2 regions of the Delftia sp. WSY_10 genome follow, and region 1 is predicted to be linked to the other one. Evidence: riboswitches for the same ligand, from Rfam matches in the RefSeq annotation. Region 1 holds a riboswitch; the other holds the start of a gene.

Region 1 (4,549 bases):
TGTGCGCATTGCCCGGCCCGCGCTGCACAGCCTGAGCGGGGATGGCGCCGATTGACCCGGGGGCCGGGCGGTGCCCACAATCGCAGCAACGCCCGCACATCCTCTCCTGACCATGACCACCCCTGCCAGGCAGTTCCCCGACCGGCCCGATGCGGCCGGCTTTGTGCGTGCGGCGCTGGCTGCCGCACTGGCCCAGGTGCAGTCGCATATGGATGCCGTGGACGCCGGCAGCGGCGAGGCCGAACGCATCCACCAGCTGCGCGTGGCCCTGCGGCGCCTGCGCACCCTGCTGCGCGAATGCGCAGGGCTGGCGCCCGGCATGCGCGCCGAATGGGATGCCCCGCTGGCACTGGCCTTTGCGCGCCTGGGCACGCTGCGCGATGCCGGCACCCTGGCCGACGTGGTGCGGCCGCTGCTGCAGGACGCCGATGCGCCCTTGTGCGATTGGGCCGTGCCGGATGCCGGGCAGGCCGACGCGGACGCGGCCGCTGCGGTGCGCGAGCCGCAGTTCCTGCAAACGCTGGCCGAGATCCATGCGCTGGCGCAGGCGCCTGCAGGCAAGCGGCAGCCCGGCCTGGTCAGCCTGTCCGCCGCAGGCACGCGCAAGTACCTGGCACGGCGGCTGGCGCGCCTGCACCGCCAGGTGCTGCGCGACGGCCGGCGGTTCGACCGCCTGCCGCTGGCGCAGCAGCACCGCGTGCGCAAGCGGCTCAAGCGCCTGCGCTACCTGGCGGACTTTGCGCGGGAATTCGCGCCCGGAATGTGGCCCGGCAAAAAGGGCCGGCGCTTTGCCGAGGCGCTGGTGCCCGCCCAGGACGCGCTGGGCCTGCACAACGACATGGCCGTGGCGGCCGCGCTTTTTCGTGACCAGGCCGGCACGGATCCGCGCGCCTGGTTTGCCGCCGGCTACCTGCAGGCCCGCCTGGCCACCAGCGCGCGCAGCAGCCGCCGCGCGCTGCGTGCGCTGGCCCGCGTGCCGGGCTTCTGGGCCTAGACCGCATCAGCGATAATCCGCCGCTGGCGCACCGCCGCAGCCCCTGGGCCGTGGCGGTGCGCTGTTGCTGAAGGTGCCCCATGCCGCTTGCCGGCCAGGGGTTCAACGGGAAGCAGGTGCGCGATGCCATCGAGGTGGCCGCTCGCAATGCCTGCGCTGCCCCCGCAACGGTCAGCGGAATACAACTCCCCACGCTGGCGCGCCACCCACCGGTTGCGCGCCGCAAGCCACTGTGTCTGGACGGACATGGGAAGGCGGGGATGCCTGCTGCAGCGCGCCCACCCTGCGCGCCGCAGCGTTCCGCAAGCCCGGATACCGGCCTTCTGCATTGCTTTCGGACGCCGCGGGAGTGCGCCTGTCCGGTCCGGCCCCAGCCTGCGCTGGCGTGGCCGGCTCCGGCGTGCGCGCCGTGCGGCGTGGTTCAGACGATAGGCCCCACGGGTGACTGGGGCAGTTGGATTCAACGCATGCGCTTCGCTTCCTCGGCCGCCGATTCCTCCGGCCTTCTCTCTGTTCTCCCTCTTGTCTCCAGCCTGCGGCCCGTAGCGGCCGCCGTCCTGCTGGCCAGCTGCGCTGCAGCGGCCGGCGCCGCGCAGGAGCCGGCTTCCGGGCGATCCACGGACTCCGCCGACGATGCGCTGGACGCCGTCTTCGTGACCGCCACGGCGCGGCCCGAGGCGCGCAGCCGCATCGCGGGCACCACGCAGACCATCGACCGCGAGGCCATAGAGCGCTCCAGCGCGCGCTCGGTCACCGACCTGCTGGCCGAGAACGCCGTGGGCTTTCTCAGCGAATGGACGGCGGCCCAGACCTCGATGAACCTGCGCGGCGCCTCCACCGACGGCCAGGGGCGCGACTTCCGCAGCCAGGTGCTGGTGCTGGTCAACGGCCGGCGCGCGGGCACGGCCAACCTGTCCAAGCTCAGCCCCTCGGATGTGGAGCGCATCGAGATCGTGCGCGGCCCGTCCTCGGTGATCTACGGCAGCCAGGCCATGGGCGGGGTGGTCAACATCATCATGAAGACGGGAGCGACAGCGCCCGGCACGCGCGCCCAGGTCCAGGCCGGCTCGTGGGACCTGTGGCGCACCGATGCGCAGACGGCCGGCGCCAATGACCGCTTCGACTGGTACTTCGGCGTGAGCGCAGGCGGGCGCGGCGACTACGAGTCGGGCGACGGCGGCATGCGCATGGAGAACACGGGCTGGAAGCGGCGCGGCGCCAGCGGCGCCCTGGGCTGGCAGCTGCACGAGCTGCACCGCGTGGAGCTGCAGCTGCGCACGGACGGCATCTACAACGCGGGCTTTCGCGGATCGGGCGCCAACATCTACAGCCGCGACAACCGCAGCAACCGCTCGCTGGACCTGACCTACGAGGGCGCACTGCCCGGCCAGCGCCTGAGCTGGACGACCCACCTCTACAGCCTGGTCGATACCGATGAGTTCAACTGGGCATCGCCCGTGATCCGCTCGGGCAACAGCGCCGTGCCCGGCACGGCGCGCGACTACAACCACCGCCAGCTGGACGCCACGGGCCTGCGCTTTCAGCCGCGCCTGCGTGTCAGCCAGACCAATGACCTGCTGATGGGCTTCGACTGGGAGCGCAGCAAGCTGCGCTCCGACCGCCTGCGCGTGGCCATGCCGGGCGGCCCGGCGGGCCAGGTTGCGCCCTACGACAACAACCAGACCGAGCAGGTGCACGCGCTGTACGTCGAGGACGCGCAGACCCTGTTCGACGACCGCCTGACCCTGCGCGCCGGCCTGCGCAAGACCTGGGGCACGACACGCTTCGACGAGACGCCCAACCTGGCCCTGGCCCAGGCCAGCACGCGCGACTACGACAACCACACCTGGTCGGCCGGCGCCACCTGGAAGGCCACGGACCGGCTCACGCTGCGCGCTGCGGCCTCCACGGGCTTTCGCGCGCCCACGGCCACGGAGCTGGCTTCGGACTTCACGGCCGTCGGCGGTGGCCGCACCTTCGGCAACCCCAACCTCAAGCCCGAGACCAGCCGCCAGATCGAGGTCGGCGCCGCGCTGCAGCAGCCCGGCTGGCGCGTGGATGCGGCCCTGTTCCAGAACACCATCAGCGACCGCATCATCACCGTCTCGCGCGGGGCCACGACCAATACCTCGGACTACGCCAACAACGCGGCCGACATCGTGGCGCGCGGCCTGGAAATGCAGGCCGACATGGACCTGGCGCGGGCGCTGAACCTGACGGGCCACCAGCTCAAGGCCTGGGCTGGCGGCTACTACCACTTCAGCATGCGGGACAAGGGATCGCCAGCGTCGGCCAATACCGACAAGGTGCAGCGCATGTACCGCTACGAGGCCTCGGCCGGCGTGCGCTACGGGCGCGGCAGCGGGCGCCTGCAGGGCGACTGGAGCCTGCAGCTGTCCACGCTGCTGCGCGGTCCCATGTGGTACGATACGGAAGAGGCGCTGCTCATCCCGCAGGGCGAGCCCCGCAGCACCTTCATCCACCGCAAGGGCGCCTTCACCATCTGGAACCTGCGTGCCGACTACCGCGTGTCGCCGGGCGTCAAGCTGTTCGCGGCCGTGAACAACCTGTTCGACCTGAACCGCCACCCCATCTTCATCGCGCTGGACCGTGCGCCCTGCATCGCCAACCCGGCGTACCAGAACGGCGGCTGCGGAACGTCGATGGCCGGGCGCGAACTCATGGTCGGCCTGCAGGCAGAGTTTTGATGAAGCACCCCCTGAGTCGCTTCGCGCCTTCCCCCGTGTGCACGGCGCCCTCTCTCGCTACGCGGGAGGGGGACGACACCCTCGGGGCGGGGCGGCGCGGCCGGCATAGGCCCTTCCTCGGTGTCCCTCGCTTTGGACTGCGCCGGTTTCATAGGTCATGTACGGCGCCTTGCGTCATGGAACACTGAGATGAAGGCTGTCTGCACACCACGCCGCCAGTTGCTGCGCCAGGGCGCGGCGGCGGCCCTGGGCTGCGGCCTGCCCGCGGCCTGGGCCGACACCGTCGCTGCAGGCGGTCCGGTGGTGCTGCAGGATGCGCTGGGCCGGCGCGTGGAGATTGCCGCGCCGCCGCAGCGCATCGTCTCCATCTTTGCCTCCAACACCGAGCTGGTGGCCGCGCTGGGCCTGCTGGACCGCGTGGTGGGCGTGGAGGATTTCACGCGCTTTCCACCGGGCGTGGAGCGCATTCCCAAGGTGGGCGGGCGGCTGGGGTTTTCGGTGGACGCCGTGGTGGCGCGCCAGCCGGACCTGGTCATCGTCACGCCCGCGCGCCAGGCAGCGCACCAGCTGGTCGATCCCATGGAGCGCATCGGCGTGCCGGTGATGGTGCTGCTCAGCCGCTCGCTGGCCGAGGTGATGGACAACCTGCGCCTGGTGGCCCGCGCCACGGGCGTGCAGGCGCGCGGCCAGGCGCTGGCCCTGGCGCAGGAGGCGCGGCTGCTGCGCGTGGACCGGCAGGTGGCCGGCCAGCCCCGGCCGCGCGCCCTCATGGTCACGGGCCGGCTGGGCAACGGCATGCTGCTGGCGGCACGCCCTGGCACCTATACCGGCGAGGCCATGGTGCGCG
Region 2 (4,549 bases), on a different contig from region 1:
CCCTGTCGGCCAGGTTGCGGCCGATCAGGCTCAGGGTGGTGCGCGGGTCCACCTGCCAGCTCAGCGCGGCGTCGGCCACGGTGTAGGCGGGCAGGTTCACGGTATTGGCGTTGTTGCCAAAGCGGTCACCCACGTAGCGCAGGCCCAGCGAGGCTTGCCAGGCGCCCACGCGGTAGTGGCCCCAGAGGTTGGCCGTGGTCTTGGCCACGTTCTGCGGGCGGTTGCCGGCGCGGTTGCCGCCGGCCTCGATGAGCTTGTCGAACTGGGCATCCACATAGGACAGGTTGCCCTCCAGGCGCAGGGTGGGCGTGGCCTGGAAGTTGGCAGTGACCTCGGCGCCGCGCGAGGACTGGCTGCCGCCCTGGATGGAGATGGCCGGGCGGTCGGGGTCGCGCGTGATGATGTTGTCCTTCTTGATGTCGAACACGGCCAGCGTCCATTCGCCGCGCCCGCCTGCCACCTGCTGCTTGATGCCGATCTCGGCCTGGCGGCCCTTGCTCAGCTTGTAAGCCGTGTTGGCCAGGTTCAGCGACACCAGGCTGTTGACGGGATCATGGCCCGAGCTGATCTGCCCATAGACATGGGTGTCGCGGGCCAGCTCATAGGTCAGGCCCAGGCGCCAGGAGGTGGCGGCCAGCGTCTTGTTGAAATCCGTGCCGCCCACCAGGGAATGGCTGGCAAAGCTGTAGACATCGCGGCGCAGTCCGGCCATGGCCAGCCAGCGGTTGCTGATGCGCCAGGCATCCTCCAGGTACAGCGCATGCTGGGTCACGCCGGTTTCGGTCTTGGCCTTGGTGACATCGGGGCTGGCCCAGCTGCCATGCACGGGGTCCCAGGCCGAGACCGTGGACGAGCCGCCGTAGGGCGAGTTATTGGACAGCCGCAGGTTGATGCGCGCGGCCTCCCAGCCCATGGCGATCTTGTGCGAGCCCCGGTTCACGTTCAGGCCCAGGCGATTGCCGGTCTGCTGCAGGTCGTGCAGGATTTCCAGGTAGTCGGAGCGGCCCACGGTCCAGGTGGCGGGGTTGAGCGCGTAGGCCTCGATGTTGCGCCAGTGGCGGTCCGACTGCACGTGGTACAGCTCGTTGCGCACCGTCAACCAGTCATTGGCCTTCCATTGCACCTTGGCGCGCAGGCGCTCGTCGGCATAGCGCAGCACGCTGTCTTCTGCGTTGTAGTTGCGGTCGCGCAGGGACTCCACCACCTTGCCGTCCAGGCCAGGGGTGCCCCAGTAGCGGGTGGGCTTTTGCACGCTGCGGTCGGCAATCAGGTCGATCTGCAGGTCGCTCGTGGGCTCCAAGCGCAACGTGCTCATGAACTTGCCGTTGCGCGACTGGTCCAGGTCGCGCTCGCCCGCGCTGCGCGCGGTGTAGCTGTCGATGCGGTAGCTGGCATAGGCGCCCAGGGCGCCGGTCACGCCCAGGCCCACGCGCAGCGTGTCGTCCGTGCCCGCTCCCACCAGCACCTCGGCCGAGCTGGTGCGGCTGGGCTGCTTGCGGATGGCGTTGACGGTGGCGCCCATGGTGCCGCTGCCATACATCAGCGAGGCCGGGCCGCGCAGCACGTCGATGCGCTCGTAGCCCCAGCTGTCCCCGGGATAGGCCGTGGTGCCGGCGGCCACGCCCAGCACCATGCCGTCTTCGGCCACGCCCACGGAGTTCACGCCCGCAAAGCCACGGCTGCTGAAGGACAGGCCGCCGTTGCCCGGCGTGCTGCTGGAGGTCAGGCCCACGGTGCGCGTGACGGCGTCCACCAGGGCGTAGTCGCCGCGCTCCTGCATCTGCTCGGCAGAAACACCATCCACGCTGGCAGGCACTTCCTGGTTGGAGACGCCGGTATGGCTGGCCGAGCGCGCAGGCTGGGCCAGTTGCTGGCCGATGCGTTCGGCCTGGCCGGTGACCTGCACTTCGGGCAGGACAGTCTGTGCCTGCACAGGAGCGGACAGGAAGGCGCAGGCCAGAGCCAGCGGGCTCAGCCGAAGGCAAAGGGAATCGGCAGCACGGGTGCTGGGAACGCAGGAAAGGGAGGAATGCATTTCGAACATCGGTCTTCGACCGCCTGATGCGAAAGCAAGGCACTGCCGCCTCTCCAGCCAGCGTGCAAGGATAGGGTGCAGGACATTGCCATCCGCACCCCGCAGACAGTCAAGAAAGCGCCCGCTCAGCGGGCGCGAAACGCAGCAGGCCGGTCTCCGGGCTCACAAGCGGCGCAAGGACATGCCTTGCGCCCAGCGCCCCGTCTTCCCAATCCACCCGCGAAAAGCTGCATGTTGCAGACCACGCCATGAACCAGTGACAGCCTGTCATCGCCCCTCCGCAGGGTTGCGGAGACTGGCGGGACAGGCGTGGAGCGCCTTGACTTGTTTACCGTTGCGGGGGCAGCCAAGGCCTGTGCCGGCAGCGCAAAAAGCATTTGCTGGCAGTCACCTTGTTCCCGTTTCATCCCCATGGCTGGCATGTGGACACCTGTTGCACGGATGCCTTTGCAGGCGCGGCATTATAGCCAGCGGTCTGTTTGCAGAGCCTTTGGCGCCTGGGGCACGTCGTGCAAAAGCAGCTCCAGACCCAGCCACTCGCCACGGTGAACGCGGCTGACGGCATGCCGCAGGTGCACACGGTAAAAGCCCGCCGCACCGCGCACCGGGCGCGGCCCCGTGGCGATGATGGCCGCATCCCCCAGGCCCAACGGCAGCACCATGGGGCGCGATTGCATGCGCGGTCGCTGCTCGGTCATCACGAACTCGCCGCCCTCGAAATCCTGGCCCGGCCGGGACAGCAGCAGCACCAGCTGCAGCGGGAACACCGCCGCTCCTTCGCTGTATGAGCGCAGCGGGGCATGGCCCGCCTGCGCCACATGCAGCAGGTGCGACTGCGGATGCATCTGGCCGCACTGGCGGCCCAGTTGCCCGAAGGCCTCGAACGAGGCGGGCAGGGCAGGCTGCATGTCCATTTGGGCACGCCAGCGATTGGCAATGGCAAGCAGGTGCCGGTACAGTACCGGGCGCCATGTGTCGAGGGAGGGCGGCAGGCCATTGCGCATGGCCGCCTCGCCGGCCAGGGCGCGGCTTTCATCCGCATTCAGCAGCCGTGGCAGCAGGCAATGGCCCTCTGCATCGAGCTGGGTGCAAATGCGGCCCCAGTCCAGGCCGGCGAAGCGATCACTGCTGTTCAGCCCATCCATTTCGAACCCTCCATTCAACCCGCCTTGCGAAAAGTGAGATTGATGCGCCGCCCGCCCAGCAGCGGGTGAGGCTGGTCCTTGAGCGGCAACACGCCGTGGTGGCGCAGCCGATCCACGCCGCCCCAGACCACCACGTCGCCATGCTGCAACAACACCCTGGCCGTCCTGTCCGCGCGCGCAAGCCCTCCAAACAGAAATGTGGCCGGCATGCCCAGTGACACCGAGACGATGGGCGCGCCAAGGTCACGCTCGTCGCGGTCCTGGTGCAGGGACAGGCGGCTGCCGGGCAGGTACTGGTTGATCAGGCAGGCGTCGGGCGCGAAGCCCTCGAAGCCCGCAGCGGCGGCCGCTTCGCCCGCCAGCTGCGCAAACACGGCCGGCATGGCGGGCCAGGGCTGGCCGCTGACCGGGTCGATGGCGCTGTAGCGGTAGCCGCGCCTGTCGCTGGTCCAGCCCAGCGTGCCGCAGTTGGTCATGGCCACCGACATGGTGAAGCCGCCCGGCGTGACCAGATGGCGCAGCGGCGCCTGGGCCATGACGCCGTCCACCGCAGCCAGCAGTGGCGCCGCATGGGGCAGGGCATGGCCGCGCAGCACCACGGACTGGGGACCAATGGGTTCGATGCCCATGGGAGGTTCATCGGCAAAAAGATCCAGCGTGCTCATACCGGCCGTCCATCAAAGTGCGTCATATCAGAGTGCGTCATGAAAGATCAGCCCCACGGTATGGCGATGGCCGTTTCGGACGCGGCTGACGCCATGGCGCATGGCCGCGCGGCGGTAGCCTGAGCGCCGCCCCGGCACGGGCCGGTGGCGCACGGCCAGGACCAGCGCATCGCCCTGGCCCAACGCCATCACATCGGCCCGTTGCCTGTCGCCATCGGCCTGGGTGATGACGAATTCCCCGCCCGCAAAGTCCTGCCCCGGCCGAGACAGCAGCAACACCACCTGCAGCGGAAACACATGCTCTCCATAGACATCCTGGTGCAGGCAGTTGTAGTCGCCCTCGCCGTATTGGAGGATCAGCGGCGTGGGCCGCAACTGGCCGTGCGCGTGGCAGCGCGCCAGGAAGTCCTGCAGCCGGTCCGGATAGCGCACATCCAGCCCCATGCGCTGGTTCCAGCGGTTGGCCACCGGCACCAGGCGGGAATACAGCTGTTCGCGCAGCCGCTGCAGCAGAGGTGGCAAGGGGTAGTCGAAATACCGGTATTCGCCACGCCCGAAACCGTGGCGGGCCATGACGATGCGGGAGCGAAAACCGTCTTCCCTGGTGTAGAGGGCCGCCAGGTCACGGCATTGCTGCGCGTCCAGCAGGCCGGGCAGCCGGGCACAGCCGTGCTCGTCGAGTTGGTGCTCCATCTGCGTCCATT

Evidence for each region. Region 1 has a riboswitch for cobalamin ahead of ACF8ML_RS04590 (TonB-dependent receptor). Riboswitches for the same ligand answer to the same signal wherever they lie in the genome.
Region 2: it holds a riboswitch for cobalamin, as region 1 does, so the genes downstream of both, ACF8ML_RS13145 (TonB-dependent receptor) here and ACF8ML_RS04590 (TonB-dependent receptor) in region 1, are expected to answer to the same signal.

The regions. Positions count from the first base shown of each region.
Region 1 is NZ_JBICKY010000012.1:550,437-554,985, reverse strand. It holds gene ACF8ML_RS04600 (YbaK/prolyl-tRNA synthetase associated domain-containing protein) at 1-55, shown strand, start outside; gene ACF8ML_RS04595 (CHAD domain-containing protein) at 113-994, shown strand; cobalamin riboswitch at 1,049-1,333, shown strand; gene ACF8ML_RS04590 (TonB-dependent receptor) at 1,462-3,702, shown strand; gene ACF8ML_RS04585 (ABC transporter substrate-binding protein) at 3,892-4,549, shown strand, end outside.
Region 2 is NZ_JBICKY010000029.1:104,874-109,422, forward strand. It holds gene ACF8ML_RS13145 (TonB-dependent receptor) at 1-2,044, opposite strand, end outside; cobalamin riboswitch at 2,165-2,484, opposite strand; gene ACF8ML_RS13150 (2OG-Fe(II) oxygenase) at 2,497-3,180, opposite strand; gene alkB (DNA oxidative demethylase AlkB) at 3,195-3,845, opposite strand; gene ACF8ML_RS13160 (2OG-Fe(II) oxygenase) at 3,873-4,549, opposite strand, start outside.